Regions from separate parts of the Streptomyces sp. NPDC002499 genome, predicted to be linked through region 3. Evidence: riboswitches for the same ligand, from Rfam matches in the RefSeq annotation. Region 3 holds a riboswitch; each other region holds the start of a gene.

The links. A riboswitch is a leader RNA that binds a small molecule or an ion and turns the genes downstream of it on or off. The one in region 3 is predicted to bind S-adenosylmethionine.
Region 1: another riboswitch for S-adenosylmethionine. It lies ahead of ACWD5F_RS25005 (amino acid ABC transporter permease); the one in region 3 lies ahead of thrC (threonine synthase).
Region 2: another riboswitch for S-adenosylmethionine. It lies ahead of ACWD5F_RS25335 (aminotransferase class V-fold PLP-dependent enzyme); the one in region 3 lies ahead of thrC (threonine synthase).

Annotation. Positions count from the first base shown of each region.
Region 1 covers NZ_JBSFXO010000008.1:469,883-474,588, forward strand. The annotation lists gene ACWD5F_RS24990 (ABC transporter ATP-binding protein) at 1-1,134, shown strand, start outside; gene ACWD5F_RS24995 (putative leader peptide) at 1,268-1,378, shown strand; gene ACWD5F_RS25000 (glutathione S-transferase C-terminal domain-containing protein) at 1,533-2,396, shown strand; SAM riboswitch class IV at 2,494-2,603, shown strand; gene ACWD5F_RS25005 (amino acid ABC transporter permease) at 2,942-3,922, shown strand; gene ACWD5F_RS25010 (amino acid ABC transporter ATP-binding protein) at 3,919-4,706, shown strand, end outside.
Region 2 covers NZ_JBSFXO010000009.1:6,757-11,462, forward strand. The annotation lists gene qcrB (cytochrome bc1 complex cytochrome b subunit) at 1-840, shown strand, start outside; gene trpD (anthranilate phosphoribosyltransferase) at 974-2,038, shown strand; SAM riboswitch class IV at 2,115-2,231, shown strand; gene ACWD5F_RS25335 (aminotransferase class V-fold PLP-dependent enzyme) at 2,396-3,757, shown strand; gene ACWD5F_RS25340 (Lrp/AsnC family transcriptional regulator) at 3,790-4,071, opposite strand; gene ACWD5F_RS25345 (rhomboid family intramembrane serine protease) at 4,068-4,706, opposite strand, start outside.
Region 3 covers NZ_JBSFXO010000005.1:471,340-476,045, reverse strand. The annotation lists gene ACWD5F_RS16255 (carbon-nitrogen hydrolase family protein) at 1-151, opposite strand, end outside; gene ACWD5F_RS16250 (alpha,alpha-trehalose-phosphate synthase (UDP-forming)) at 191-1,672, opposite strand; gene ACWD5F_RS16245 (glucosyl-3-phosphoglycerate synthase) at 1,798-2,742, opposite strand; SAM riboswitch class I at 2,913-3,067, shown strand; gene thrC (threonine synthase) at 3,085-4,374, shown strand; gene ACWD5F_RS16235 (MoaD/ThiS family protein) at 4,371-4,646, shown strand.

The DNA of each region.
Region 1 (4,706 bases), on a different contig from region 3:
GAGCACCGCTCCCGGGTCGCCACGTCCCGCCGGCTGACGCTGATGTCGTGGGACTACGGCAATCTGCGCATCGACACGCTGGTCGCGCCGTTGTCCGTGGCGACCAACGCGCTCGGGCTGCTGCTCGCGGTGACGCTGAGCCGGGGCGGGCACGGCGTGGAGGCGGTCGTGGTCGCGTTCACGTACTACACCAACGCCACCCGGATCATGTTCGAGTTCAACCAGATCTACCGGCGGCTGGAGAGCTCGATGACGGAGGCCGCGCAGTTCACCGAGCTGCTGCACTCGCCCCCGACCGTGCTCGACCCGGCGAAGCCGGACCCGCTGCCTGCGCGGGCCGCCTCGGTCCGCTTCGAGCGGATCACCTTCGCCCACGGACCCGGCGCCCCGCTCTTCGACGGACTCGACCTCGCCGTGCCCGGCGGCGCGAAGATCGGCCTGGTCGGGCGGTCCGGCGGCGGCAAGACCACCCTCACCCGGCTGCTGCTGCGGATGACGGACCTGGACGCCGGCCGCATCCTGATCGGCGGCCAGGACATCAGCAGGCTCCGTCAGGCCGACCTGCGCGGTCTGATCGCGTACGTGCCCCAGGACCCGGCCATGTTCCACCGCACCCTGCGGGACAACATCGCCTTCGCCCGCCCGGACGCCACCGACGCCGAGATCCGCCGGGCGGCCGAGGCCGCGCACGTCACGGAGTTCGCCGACACGCTGCCCGAAGGCTTCGAGACGATGGTCGGCGAGCGCGGCATCAAGCTCTCCGGCGGCCAGCGCCAGCGGGTCGCGCTGGCCCGGGCGATCCTGCGCGACGCGCCGATCCTGCTCCTCGACGAGGCGACCAGCGCCCTCGACTCGGAGAGCGAACTGCTCGTCCAGGAGGCACTGTGGCGGCTCATGGAGGGGCGCACCGCGCTCGTGGTCGCGCACCGGCTGAGCACGGTCGCCGGCATGGACCGCCTTGTGGTCCTGGACCGCGGCCGGATCGTCGAGCAGGGCACGCACGAGGAACTGCTCGCGTCCGAAGGCACCTACGCGAAGCTGTGGCGCCACCAGTCAGGCGGTTTCCTCTCCGACAGCCCGGCGGAGGAGGACGACGCCCTGGACGACGGTGCCGCCCGGGCCGACGTGAACTGAACGGGCCGATGTGAACCGAACGGCACACCGAAACCGAACGGGACACCGACCGGTCGGTGGACGCCCTCTTGACGCCGCAGCCAGGGGGATCGACACTCCAGAAGGGAATCCTAGTGAACAGGTAGGGAATGACATGAGGCGCCTTGGACCGGTCACCGTACGCGTGAGCCGCTCGCCTCTCCTCACCTCCCGCCGCCACATCGATCTGCTGCGCGTCTGCAGCGCGATCAGCCGCCAAGGCTGAGCCGCGCCCCTCCCGTGCCCGCGACGCCCACGCGTCGTCCCGCGACCGGACGCCACCGGCGTCGTCCGTCCGCACCGCACGGCTGAGCCCGGCCCCTTCCCGTCCGACGTCGCTTCCGCCGCGCGTACGTCCGCGCCCGCTCCCGGGGAGAGTCATGTCCGTCACACCGCTGGCCGCCCACACCACCACTCCGTCCGCGCCCGCCTTCCGGGGCCGCATCGGCGGCGATCCGCGCAGCGGCCACTACGCCGTTCCGCGCCGCTACCGCCTCCATCTGTCCACCGCGTGTCCCGACGGCCTGCGCATCGCCGTCACCCACAGCCTGCTCGGCCTGGACACCGTCTGTCCGGCGACCTACCTGCCCGCCGTCCCCGACTCCCCGCAGGGCGGCCACTCGGTGCTGCGCCCGCTGTACGAGGCGAGCGCCCACCGGTACTCGGGGCCGGCCGTCGGACCGGTGCTCAGCGACGACTGGTCCGGGCGGATCGTCAGCACCCACGCCCCGGACATCACCCGCGACCTCGCCCGCCGCTTCGGCGCCGACCGGCTCTCGCTGTACCCGTGCGGCGCCGAGTCGGAGATCGAGGCCGTCGAGCGGATGTGCGCCCAGGACATCGAGGGAGCCGCCCAGCGTGCCGGACAGTCCGGCGGAGAGCAGGCGGAGCGGGACGCGGCCCTCGAAACGCTGCTGGAGTCGCTGGGTGCGCTGGAGCGGTGGCTCGTCGGACGCGACTACATGATCCGGGATCAGATCACCGCGGCCGACGTCGAGTTGTGGGTCACCCTGGTCCAACTCGACACCGTGCACCGGCATCACCTGGACGCCTGCGCGGTCGAGCGCATCGCCGACCACCCGACCCTGTGGGCGTACGCCCGCCGCCTGGCCGCCCACCCGGCCTTCGGCACCCATCTCGACCTGGACGGCATCGCCCGCCGGCACCACGCCCACTGCCGAGGTCTGGAGGCGGCCGGCGCGGCCGTGCAGATCCTCGACTGGGCGGCCCACGCGGCCCGATAGCCGCTCACCGCCCGTCCACAGCAGCTCCACAGTCGTTCCACTTCGTGGACCGGCGTTGACATTCGTTCGGGCAAGTGTCTTGAATATCGCCCAGAACGGTCATGAGTGTCAGCGACAAGCCCTGGCTTGCTGACCGGCAACCCTCGCACCGCGGTGGGGTGCCCCAGGTGACGACCGGACCGGATGACGTTTCGGTAAGCGCGCGGCCCCTTCCGGGGGCCTCCGACAGTGACAGGTGACGCCATGTACGCAGCTCTCAGGACGGCCGCATGCCGCCCACAGAGCTGCGTGCTGTCGTACGCGAACCTGTTCGTCGCCGACCGCGCCGTCGATCTGCTCCGGGTCAGCAGCGCACTGTGTACCGCACCGGGCCGTGCCCGCTGTCGGGGCTGACGACCAGCCAGCCCGCGCACCTCTGACGCACACCCGCCTCCGCCGGTGTGCAGTTCCCCTCCCCGCCCCCAGTCCCGCGCAGCCGCGCGCGCCGCCCGTCGTCGCGCGTCCACCGCCGGGGTCCGGGGTGTCCGAACCTGCCGGAGCCCACCATGAGTGAACCCCCTGGCGCCGCCGTGTCCCTCGCCGAGGCACCGCCTGCCGACGAACCGTCAAAACCCCTCACGGCACAGCGAGTTCAGCCGCTGCGCCGGCCGGGGCGCTGGATCGCCACCGCGGTCGTGCTGGTCCTCGCGGCCCAGTTCGTGCACGGCCTGGCGACCAACCCGTTCTACCAGTGGGACCGCTTCGGCTACTGGTTCCTGCGGCCGACCATCCTCGACGGGCTGCTGATCACCCTCGAAGTGGCCGCCTACAGCGCGGTCCTCGGCCTCCTGGGCGGCATCCTGCTCGCCCTGGCCAGACTCTCCAGGTCCCCGGTGCTGCGCGCGGTGAGCTGGACCTACGTCTGGGCGCTGCGCTCGATCCCGCTCATCGTGGTGCTGCTCTTCCTCTACAACTTCAGTGCTCTGTACCGGACGTTGAGCGTCGGTGTCCCCTTCGGGCCGGCCTTCTTCTCCTTCGACGAGTCGAAACTGGCCACCGACATGGTCGTGGCCGTCATCGGCCTCAGCCTCAACGAGGCGGCCTACGCGGCCGAAGTGGTCCGCGGCGGCATCCTCTCCGTCGACCAGGGCCAGCACGAAGCGGCCTCCGCCCTCGGCCTGCCGAAGAGCTACCAGTTCCGCAGGATCGTGTTCCCGCAGGCGCTGCGCTCCATCACCCCGAACTACGTCAACCAGCTGATCGGCCTGATCAAGAGCACCTCGCTGGTCTTCTACGTCTCCCTGCTCGACCTGTTCGGCTCCGCGCAGACGATGGGCTCCACCTACCCCGGTGACATCGTGCCGCTGCTCCTCGTCGTCACCGTCTGGTACCTGATCCTGACGAGTGTCGTGTCGGTCATCCAGTTCTACGTCGAGCGGTACTACGCCCGGGGCGCCACGCGCTCCCTGCCGCCGACGCCGATCCAGAAGCTCCGCACCGGCCTCACCGATCTGCGGGCCCGTATCCGCCGGGAGGCCGCGATATGAGCGCCAAGACCCTCGAAGCGCCGACCGACATCACGCCCGCCGCGGTGGAGGTGCACGACGTGCACAAGTGGTACGGCGCCCACCGGGTGCTGGACGGCGTCGACCTGACCGTGCGGCCCGGCGAGGTCACCGTCATCCTCGGCCCGTCCGGCTCCGGGAAGTCCACGCTGCTGCGGGTCATCAACCACCTGGAGAAGCCGGAGATCGGCTACGTCAGCGTCAACGGCGAACTGATCGGCGTGAAGCGGCAGGGGGAGCGGTTGAAGGAGCTGAGCGAGCGGGCCATCCTCGCCCAGCGCAGCCGGATCGGCTTCGTCTTCCAGAACTTCAACCTGTTCCCGCACCTGACCGTCCTCGACAACGTGGCCGCGGCCCCCGTCGCCACCGGCCGGCTCGGCAAGCCCGAAGCCCTGGAACTGGCCCGCGAGTTGCTCGGCCGGGTCGGTCTCGGCGAGAAGGCCGGCGCCTATCCGAGGCAGCTGTCCGGCGGCCAGCAGCAGCGCGTCGCCATCGCACGTGCCCTCGCCCTGCGCCCCGGCGTCATCCTCTTCGACGAGCCGACCTCCGCCCTCGACCCCGAACTCGTCGGCGAAGTCCTCGCCGTCATCAAGGACTTGGCGACCAGCGGCACCACCCTCGTCATCGTCACCCACGAGATCGGCTTCGCCCGCGAGGTCGCCGACCGGGTCGTCTTCATCGACGGCGGAAAGATCGTCGAGCAGGGCCCGCCGCACGAGGTCCTCGACAAACCGCAGCACGAACGGACCCGCGACTTCCTCAGCAA
Region 2 (4,706 bases), on a different contig from region 3:
GCCAAGGCCGGAGGCTTCTTCTTCCTGGTCTTCGGTGTCATCGCGGCCGTCGCGGCGATCGCCTCGATCAACCCGATCTGGGCCATGGGTCCCTACCGGCCGGACATGGTCTCCACGGGCGCCCAGCCCGACTGGTACATGGGCTTCTCCGAGGGCCTGATCCGTGTCATGCCGGGCTGGGAGATCAACGCCTGGGGCCACACGCTCGTCCTGGGCGTGTTCATCCCGCTGGTGATCTTCCCGCTGGTCCTGGTCTCGATCGCGGTCTACCCGTTCATCGAGTCCTGGGTCACCGGCGACAAGCGCGAGCACCACATCCTGGACCGTCCGCGCAACGTCCCGACGCGTACCGCGTTCGGCGCCGCGTGGATCTCCTGGTACTTCGTCCTGCTCGTCGGTGGCGGCAACGACCTCTGGGCCACGCACTTCCACCTGTCGATCAACGCGATCACCTGGTTCGTCCGCGTCGGCTTCTTCGTCGTGCCGGTCCTCGTGTTCATCGCCACCAAGCGGATCTGCCTGGGCCTCCAGCGCCGGGACCGCGACAAGGTGCTGCACGGCCGCGAGTCGGGCATCATCAAGCGCCTGCCGCACGGTGAGTTCATCGAGGTGCACGAGCCGCTCAGCCAGGACGCGCTGCACACGCTCACCGCGCACGAGCAGTACGTGCCGGCCGCGATCGGCGCGACGGTCGACGAGAACGGCGTCGAGCGCAAGGTCAAGGGCTCCGAGAAGCTGCGCGCCAAGCTGAGCGAGGCGTACTACGGCGAGGAGTCCCAGATCCCCAAGCCGACCGTCGAGGAGTACAAGGAGATCACGAGCGGCCACGGCCACCACTGATCGCTGAGGCGTCGCCACGCCACAGTCGAAGGGCCCCGTCCGAACACCGGACGGGGCCCTTCGCCGTGCCGCGCGCTGGATAGGGTGGGGCACGTCTTGTGAAGCACCTTCTACGACACCCAGGAGCGGCCGTATGAGCGCTGTGACCCCCGCTGGAGGCGACATCGCGGCGGGCCGTTCCTGGCCCGAGGTACTGAACTCCCTGCTGTACGGCAAGGACCAGGACGCCGACGCCACCTTCTGGGCGATGGACCAGATCATGCGCGGCGAGGCGACGGACGCGCAGATCGCCGGGTTCGTCGTGGCGCTGCGGGCCAAGGGCGAGACGGTCGAGGAGATCACCGGTCTGGTGCGCGCGATGTACGCGCACGCCAACGTGATCGAGGTGTCCGGCAAGACGGTGGACATCGTCGGCACCGGCGGCGACGGCGCGAAGACGGTGAACATCTCCACGATGTCCTCGATCGTGATCGCCGGCACGGGCGCGAAGGTCGTCAAGCACGGCAACCGGGCCGCGTCCTCCGCGTCCGGCGCCTCCGACGTCCTGGAGCGGCTCGGCGTCAACCTGGAGCTGACCCCGAAGCGGGTGGCCGAGGTCGCCGAGGAAGCCGGGATCACCTTCTGCTTCGCGATCAAGTTCCACCCGGCCCTGCGTCACGCGGGCGCCGCGCGCGGCCAGCTGGGCATCCGCACAGTGTTCAACGCGCTGGGCCCGCTGACCAACCCCGCCAGGGTGCGGGCCCAGGCGGTCGGGGTCGCTGATCCACGGATGGCGCCCATCATCGCGGGCGTCTTCGCCGAGCGGGGCAACTCCTCCCTGGTGTTCCGCGGCGACGACGGCCTCGACGAGCTGACGACCACGGCCACCTCCCGGGTGTGGATCGTCCGCGACGGCAAGGTCACCGAGGAGTCCTTCGACCCCCGTGACGTGGGCCTTCCGCTGGTCCCGGTGGAGGCGCTGCGCGGCGCCGACCCCGAGTTCAACGCCGGCGTCGCCCGCCGGCTCCTGGACGGCGAGACGGGCCCGGTGCGGGACGCCGTACTCCTGAACTCGGCGGCCGCCCTGGTGGCCCTGGAGCCGGGTGACGAGCCGCTGGCGGACCAGCTCCGGGCCGGGATGGAGAAGGCGGCGGAGTCGATCGACTCGGGCGCCGCCAAGCGGACCCTGGAGCGCTGGGCGGCGGCCAGCAACGCGTAGCGGTACGGCGGTCGTCGTCCCGCGATCCGGACACGGGTTGCGGGACGACGATCACCTCACGTAAGTTTTTGGACCAGGTCATGAGTGACAGTCATGAGGCCCCGGCCGACTGTCCGGCAACCCTCCGTCCGTGGCGGGGTGCCCCGGGTGAAGACCAGGCCGTAGGCAGCGAGGTCTGCGGCAAGCGCGGGCCCCTCGAAAGACACCAGGGGTCCTGGTCTCGAGGGAGTTCTCTGTGAGCAAGCGAATGCGATAGGGCGCCGAGCCCCGCCTCCGCATACCCCCTTCACCTTTCTCCTGCGCCGGAGCCATGTCCGCCCGCGCAGTGAATTCGCCTGCCTCTCACGGGAGTTCGCCATGTCTGTCGCCACCGCTGCCGCCGCCACCTCCGTCTGTGCCCCGCTGCCCGTCCTGGGCCGGGACGTCACCGTCCCGCTCGTCACGGGCGGCGAAGTCACCTACGCGGCGCTCGACTACGCGGCCAGCGCCCCGGCCCTCCAGCGCGTCTGGGACGACGTGGCGGCCTACGCCCCGTACTACGGCAGCGTCCACCGCGGCGCCGGCTACCTCTCGCAGCTCTCCACCGACCTCTTCGAGAACGCCCGCCGGACGGTCGAGGAGTTCCTGGACTGCCGCCCCGACGACCAGCTGATCTTCACCCGCTCCACCACGGACTCCCTCAACCTCCTCGCCGCGGTCCTGCCCGCCGACTGCCAGGTCTTCGTCTTCGAGACCGAGCACCACGCCTCGCTGCTGCCCTGGCAGGACGCCCGCGTCACCTACCTCAACGCCCCGCGCACCCCGGCCCAGGCCGTCGAGACCCTGGAGCGGGCCCTCACCGCCCGTGACCCCTACGGCCCGGCCCTGGTCTGCGTCACCGGCGCCTCGAACGTCACCGGCGAGCTGTGGCCGGTCCGTGAACTGGCCGCCGCCGCGCACGCGCACGGCGCCCGGATCGTCCTGGACGCCGCCCAACTCGCCCCGCACCACCCGGTGTCCGTCCAGGACCTCGACGTCGACTGGATCGCCTTCTCCGGCCACAAGCTGTACGCGCCCTTCGGCTCCGGCGTCCTGGCCGGCCGCGCCGACTGGCTCCAGGCGGCCGACCCCTACCTCGCGGGCGGCGGCGCCAGCCGCAAGGTCAGCCGGCGCGAGGACGGGGGAGTGGACGTGGAGTGGCACGACACCGCCGCCCGCCACGAGGCCGGCTCCCCGAACGTCATCGGCGCCTACTCCATCGCGTCGGCCTGCAAGGCGCTGACCGAGGCGGGCTTCGACACGCTGGTCGCGCGCGAGCAGCACCTGATCGAGACAGTGCGGGTGGGTCTGGCGGAGGTCCCGGAGGTGCGCGTCCTGTCCCTCTTCGGCGATGACGCCCCGCGCGTGGGCGTCATCTCCTTCGTCGTCGACGGCTGGAACAGCTCCCACTTCGCCGCCGCCCTCTCCGCCGAGTACGGCATCGGCGTCCGCGACGGCCTCTTCTGCGCCCACCCGCTGCTGCGCACCCTCCTGGGCACCGACCCCCAGACCCAGGGCGAATGCGGCGCTCCCGAGGCGGCCCCGGGCGAGAAGTCCCTCAACGCGATCCGGGTGAGCTTCGGCGCGGGCACCCCCGACGAGCACGTCGAGCGTTTCATCGGTGCCGTGAAGGAACTGGTGACGGCAGGCGCCAAGTGGACCTACCACACGGAGAACGGCCGCTGCGTCCCGGCGGTGTGAGTGGTTTTCGCCGGGAGGCGGTCTTCAGGTGGTCAGGAGTCCAACCCGATCGCGAAGGCCGCCTCCAGGTCATGCTGGGAGTACGTCCGGAACGCCACGTGCGTGTCCGTGCCCTCCACACCGGGGATCTTGCTGATCCGCCCGGGGATGACCTCCGCGAGGTCCTCGTGCTCCTTGACCCGAACCATCGCGATCAAGTCATACGTACCCGTCACGGAGAACACCTCGCTCACAGATTCCAGCGAGGCAATCGACTCCGCGATCTCGGGGATCCGGTCCACGCTGGTCTTGATGAGGACGATCGCGGTGATCACGGCTGGTTCTCTCCCTCGGGGGCCGGAGCTGGGGCGGCCTTCACTCTAGTCGTACGGCGGAATCGGGCCCACGCGTAACCGAAGCCCAGCGAGAAGCCCACCAGGTGCGCCAGATACGCCACCCCGGGCCCCTGCTCCGCCCGCCCCGCCGCCACCCACTGCAGCGCCGCCCAGAACGGCAGCACGACCCACGCGGGGAACCGCATCGGCAGAAAGAACAGGAACGGCAGCAGGCTGGTCACCCGCGCCCCGGGGAACAGGTACAGAAACGCACCGAGGATCGCCGAGATCGCCCCCGACGCTCCCACCAGGGACTGCTCGGAGGAGGAGTTGGCGGCCGCGTACCCCAGCAGGGCGAGGTAGCCGCAGACGAGGTAGAAGAGCGTGAACCGCACGCGGCCCATCCGCTCCTCGGTCATCACACCGAAGACGTAGAGGAAGAGCATGTTGCCGAGCAGGTGGACCCAGCCGCCGTGGATGAAGAGGGCCGTGGCGGGGGTGAGGACGGATCCCGCGGGGTCCGCGACGAGGTCCGCCGGGACCACGCCCCAGCGGTGGAAATAGGCGCGCTGCGCGGCGAGCAGCGCGTCCCCGGAGCCGTAGGCCGGATTCAGCCCCGAGGCCGGGCCGACCGC
Region 3 (4,706 bases):
TGAGGTCGTACCCCGTCAGGGAGAGTTCCGGGAAGACCACCAGCCGCGCCCCCGCACCTTCGATCACTCGCGCGTGGGCGGCGGCGTTCGCGGCGACGTCCAGATCGACGCACGCGGGCTGGGCGACGGCGACGGTGAGCGGTCCTGGCACGGGGTACTCCGGATCAGCGGGTCGGCGATTCGGGGCGACTCAGTCCCGCAGCGCTTCCAACTGCTCCAGGAACCACTGCGCCGGCGGCAGCGCCGTCGCCGCCGCGGCCAGCCTCTTCGTCCGTTCCGCGCGCTCCTCCACCGGCATCGACAACGCCTCGTGCAGCGCCCGCGCCGTCCCGATCACGTCGTACGGATTCACCACGATCGCGTCCTTGCCCAGCTCCTGGAACGCCCCCGCCTCCCGGGACAGCACCAGCGCGCACCCCTCGTCCGAGACGACGGGCACCTCCTTGGCGACGAGGTTCATGCCGTCCCGGATCGGGTTGACGAGGGCCACGTCGGCGAGCCGGTACGCGGCCAGGGAGCGGGCGAAGTCGTCCTTCACGTGGAGGACGACCGGGGTCCAACCGGGCTTCCCGTAAAGGGAGTTGATCTCGTCCGCGACCCGCTGCACCTCGGCGGTGTAGTCCCGGTACACGGCGAGGTCCTGCCGCGAGGGGTAGGCGAAGGCCACGTGCACGACCCGCTCGCGCCACTCGGGGCGGTCGTCGAGCAGCTGCCGGTACGCCAGCAGCCCGCGCACGATGTTCTTGGACAGCTCGGTCCGGTCCACCCGCACGATCGCCCTGCGCCCCGCCCCGATCTCCTCGCGCAGGGCCGCCATCCGCTCCTCGACGTCCGCCTCGTGCGAGCGGGCGTGCAGGAACTCGGCGTCCGCACCGAGGCCGTGGACACCGATCAGCGTCCGGCGGGTGATCCGCTCCTGGTGGGTGGTCCCGTCCTGCTGAAGGTGCTCGATGGCCCTTGGCGCGCCCGACGGCCACGTGGAGAGCCAGCGGTCGGTGTCGACCGCGCCCGCGCAGTTCTGGAACGCCGTCGCCCAGCGCCAGGTCAGGAATCCCACCCGGTCCGCCCCGAGCATGCCCTCCATCAGTCGCGCCTGGATGTCGTCGGGCAGCATCTGGAAGTACTCCACCGGCGCCCAGGGCGTGTGCGAGAAGTGCCCGATCCGCAGGTCGGGGCGGAGTTCGCGGAGCATTCCCGGCACCAGACACAGGTGGTAGTCCTGCACCAGCACCGCCGCACCCTCGGCCGCCTCCTGGGCCAGCGCCTCGGCGAAGGCGCGGTTGTACGTCTCGTACGACGCCCACTGGCGCCGGAACTCCGCGTCGAAGACCGGCTCCAGCGGCGTCTGGTACAGCATGTGGTGCACGAACCACAGCACCGAGTTGGCGATGCCGTTGTACGCGTCGGCGTGCACGTCGGCCGGGATGTCCAGCATCCGCACGCCGTCCTCGCCGACCCCGCGCCGTACGGCCTCGCGGTCGCCGTCGGACAGTGCCGAGCACACCCACAGCGCGCCCGCGTCCGGCCCGATCGCCGACAGCCCGGAGACCAGCCCGCCGCCACCGCGCCGGGCGGCCAGCGAGCCGTCTTCCCGGACGTCGTAGGAGACCGGGCCGCGGTTGGACGCGACCAATACCTGGGCAGCGCCCTGCGTGGAAGCCGTGGAAGCCATACGCCACAACCTAGCCCGGCCGGGAAACGCTCAAACGTGTGAGCGCACCCGCGAGCAGGCCGTATACGGCGGGTGACCTGCTGTCGTCAGGTGACTCCTGCTGTCCTCGGGCGACCCCGCCGACGTCAGGCGACCTTCCGCTGCGCGTACTCGGCGATCTCCACCATCGGCGGCCGCTCCTCCGTGTCCACGGAGTAGGTGCGCGGCTCGAAACCGTCCGCGCCCCGCTCGAACTGGGTCAGCGAGGGACGGATCAGATGCCCGCGGGCCAGCCGGAGCTGCGCGGTGCGGTAGATCGCGGCGGACATCCGGCCCAGCGCCTGCCCGTCCTGGTGGCGGTGCTTGCGCACCCCGACGTCCACCTGGGCGAGCGCGTCCAGGCCCACCAGATGCAGGGCGTCGACCAGCATGCCCAGCTCGACGCCGTACCCGACCGGGAACGGCAGCTGTTCCAGCAGGCTGCGGCGGGCCGCGTACTCGCCGCCCAGCGGCTGCACGAAGCCGGCCAGCTGCGGCCAGTGCATGTTCAGCAGCGGGCGGGCCATGAGTTCGGTGACGCGTCCGCCCTGGCCCGCGGCGCCGCCGAGGGGGCGGTCGTACATCGCCTTGACGAGGTCGACGCCGGGATCGGTGAGCAGCGGGCCGACGATGCCGGAGACGAAGTCCGAGGAGAACTCCTTCAGGTCGGCGTCGATGAAACAGACGATGTCCCCGGTGGTGACCAGGAGCGAGCGCCACAGCACCTCGCCCTTGCCGGGTACGGGCGGGATGTGCGGCAGGATGTCGTCGCGGTGGACGACCCGCGCGCCGGCCGCCGCGGCGACCTCGGACGTGCGGTCGGTGGATCCCGAGTCGACGACGACGATCTCGTCCACGAGCGGGACCTGCTGCATGAGGTCGTGACGGATGACGGCGACGATGTCGCCGACGGTCTCCTCCTCGTTGAGCGCGGGCAGCACGACACTGACCGACTGGCCCGTGCGGTGCTTCGCGGCCAGAATCTTGTGGAGCGGGCGATCGGTCACGGACCAGGAGCGGGTGCTCAGCCAACGCTCGACTTCGTTCAGCACAGTGCGCGGCTCCTCTGCGTTCTCTCGGCGAGTGGATCTTGTGTGATCCATCTCGCGGTTCGGACGGCTAGCTCAACTGTCCTGGCCTTCGGTTACAGTCTTGAACAACGCTGATGACCATCGCATGTCGAGGGTCGGAGGCGCCCACAACCGCTCATACAACTGCATACCGCTCATCCAGAGGGGCAGAGGGATACGGCCCGATGAAGCCCCGGCAACCCTCCAGCCGGTCTCGTAGATCAATGTTGATCATTACGCGAGGCTCCCGGCTAGGGAAGGTGCCAAATCCGTCTCGTGGCGAGATGCGTCGCGAGGAAGATGAGGAGAAAGGGCCTCGCCTCCATGGCTGTGCAGACTGTTGCAAGCACCACCGACTCCACCGTAGACCTCGGCCCGGCCGCGGCGCTCTCCTGCCGTGAGTGCGGCCACCGGGTACCGCTCGGACCGGTCTTCGCGTGCGAGGAGTGTTTCGGCCCGCTCGAGATCGCGTACGACTTCTCGGCCTACGAAACCGAGGAGCTCCGCAAGCGGATCGAAGCGGGTCCCGCGAACATCTGGCGTTACGCGCCGCTGCTGCCGGTCCCCGCGGACGTGGCGACCAAGCCGAACATCAACCCCGGCTGGACCAAGCTCGTCCAGGCCGACAACCTCGCGCGCGAGCTGGGTGTCGACGCCGGCAAGCTCTTCGTGAAGGACGACTCCGGCAACCCGACGCACTCCTTCAAGGACCGGGTCGTCGCCCAGGCCATCGAGGCCGCGCGCGCGTTCGACTTCACCACCCTCTCCTGCTCCTCCACCGGCAACCTCGCGGGCGCGGTCGGCGCCGCCGCCGCGCGCGCCGGTTTCCGCTCGTGCGTGTTCATCCCGCACGACCTGGAGCAGGGCAAGGTCGTCATGGCCGCGATCTACGGCGGCGAGCTCGTCGGCATCGAGGGCAACTACGACGACGTGAACCGTTTCTGCTCCGAGCTGATCGGCGACCCGGCCGGCGAGGGCTGGGGCTTCGTCAACGTCAACCTGCGGCCGTACTACGCGGAGGGCTCCAAGACCCTGGCGTACGAGATCTGCGAGCAGCTCGGCTGGCAGCTGCCCGATCAGCTGGTCGTGCCGATCGCCTCCGGCTCGCAGCTCACGAAGATCGACAAGGGCTTGCAGGAGCTGATCAAGCTCGGGCTCGTCGAGGACAAGCCGTACAAGATCTTCGGCGCCCAGGCCGAGGGGTGCTCGCCGGTGTCCGTCGCCTACAAGGCCGGTCACGACGTGGTCCGCCCCCAGAAGCCGAACACCATCGCCAAGTCGCTGGCCATCGGCAACCCGGCGGACGGTCCGTACGTGCTCGACATCGCGCGCCGGACGGGCGGCGCGGTGGAGGACGTGAACGACGAGCAGGTGGTCGACGCGATCAAGTTGTTGGCGCGGACCGAGGGCATCTTCGCGGAGACCGCCGGTGGCGTGACCGTCGGCGTCGCGAAAAAGCTGATCGAGAACGGTCTCCTGGACCCGACCAAGACCACGGTCGTGCTGAACACCGGCGACGGCCTGAAGACCCTGGACGCGGTGGCCGGCACCGGTCTGACCGCCACCATCCGCCCGAACCTCGACTCCTTCCGAGAGGCAGGCCTCGCATCATGAGCGTTTCCGTCCGTATCCCGACCATCCTGCGGCCCTACACCGGCGGCGCGGCCGAGGTCGCGGCCGAAGGGGCGACCCTCGGCGAGGTCATCGCCGATCTGGAGAAGAACCACGCCGGTATCGCCGCGCGCGTGCTGGACGACCAGGGCAAGCTGCGGCGGTTCGTCAATGTGTACGTGAACGACGACGACGTGCGGTTCGAGCAGGGGCTCGAGACGGTCACCCCGGACGGGGCCGGCGTCTCGATCATCCCCGCCGTCGCCGGTGGCTGAACGTGGTTGATCGCGGCCGATAATTACCTTCGGTAACAGCGATTACGAAGAGTTCATCCG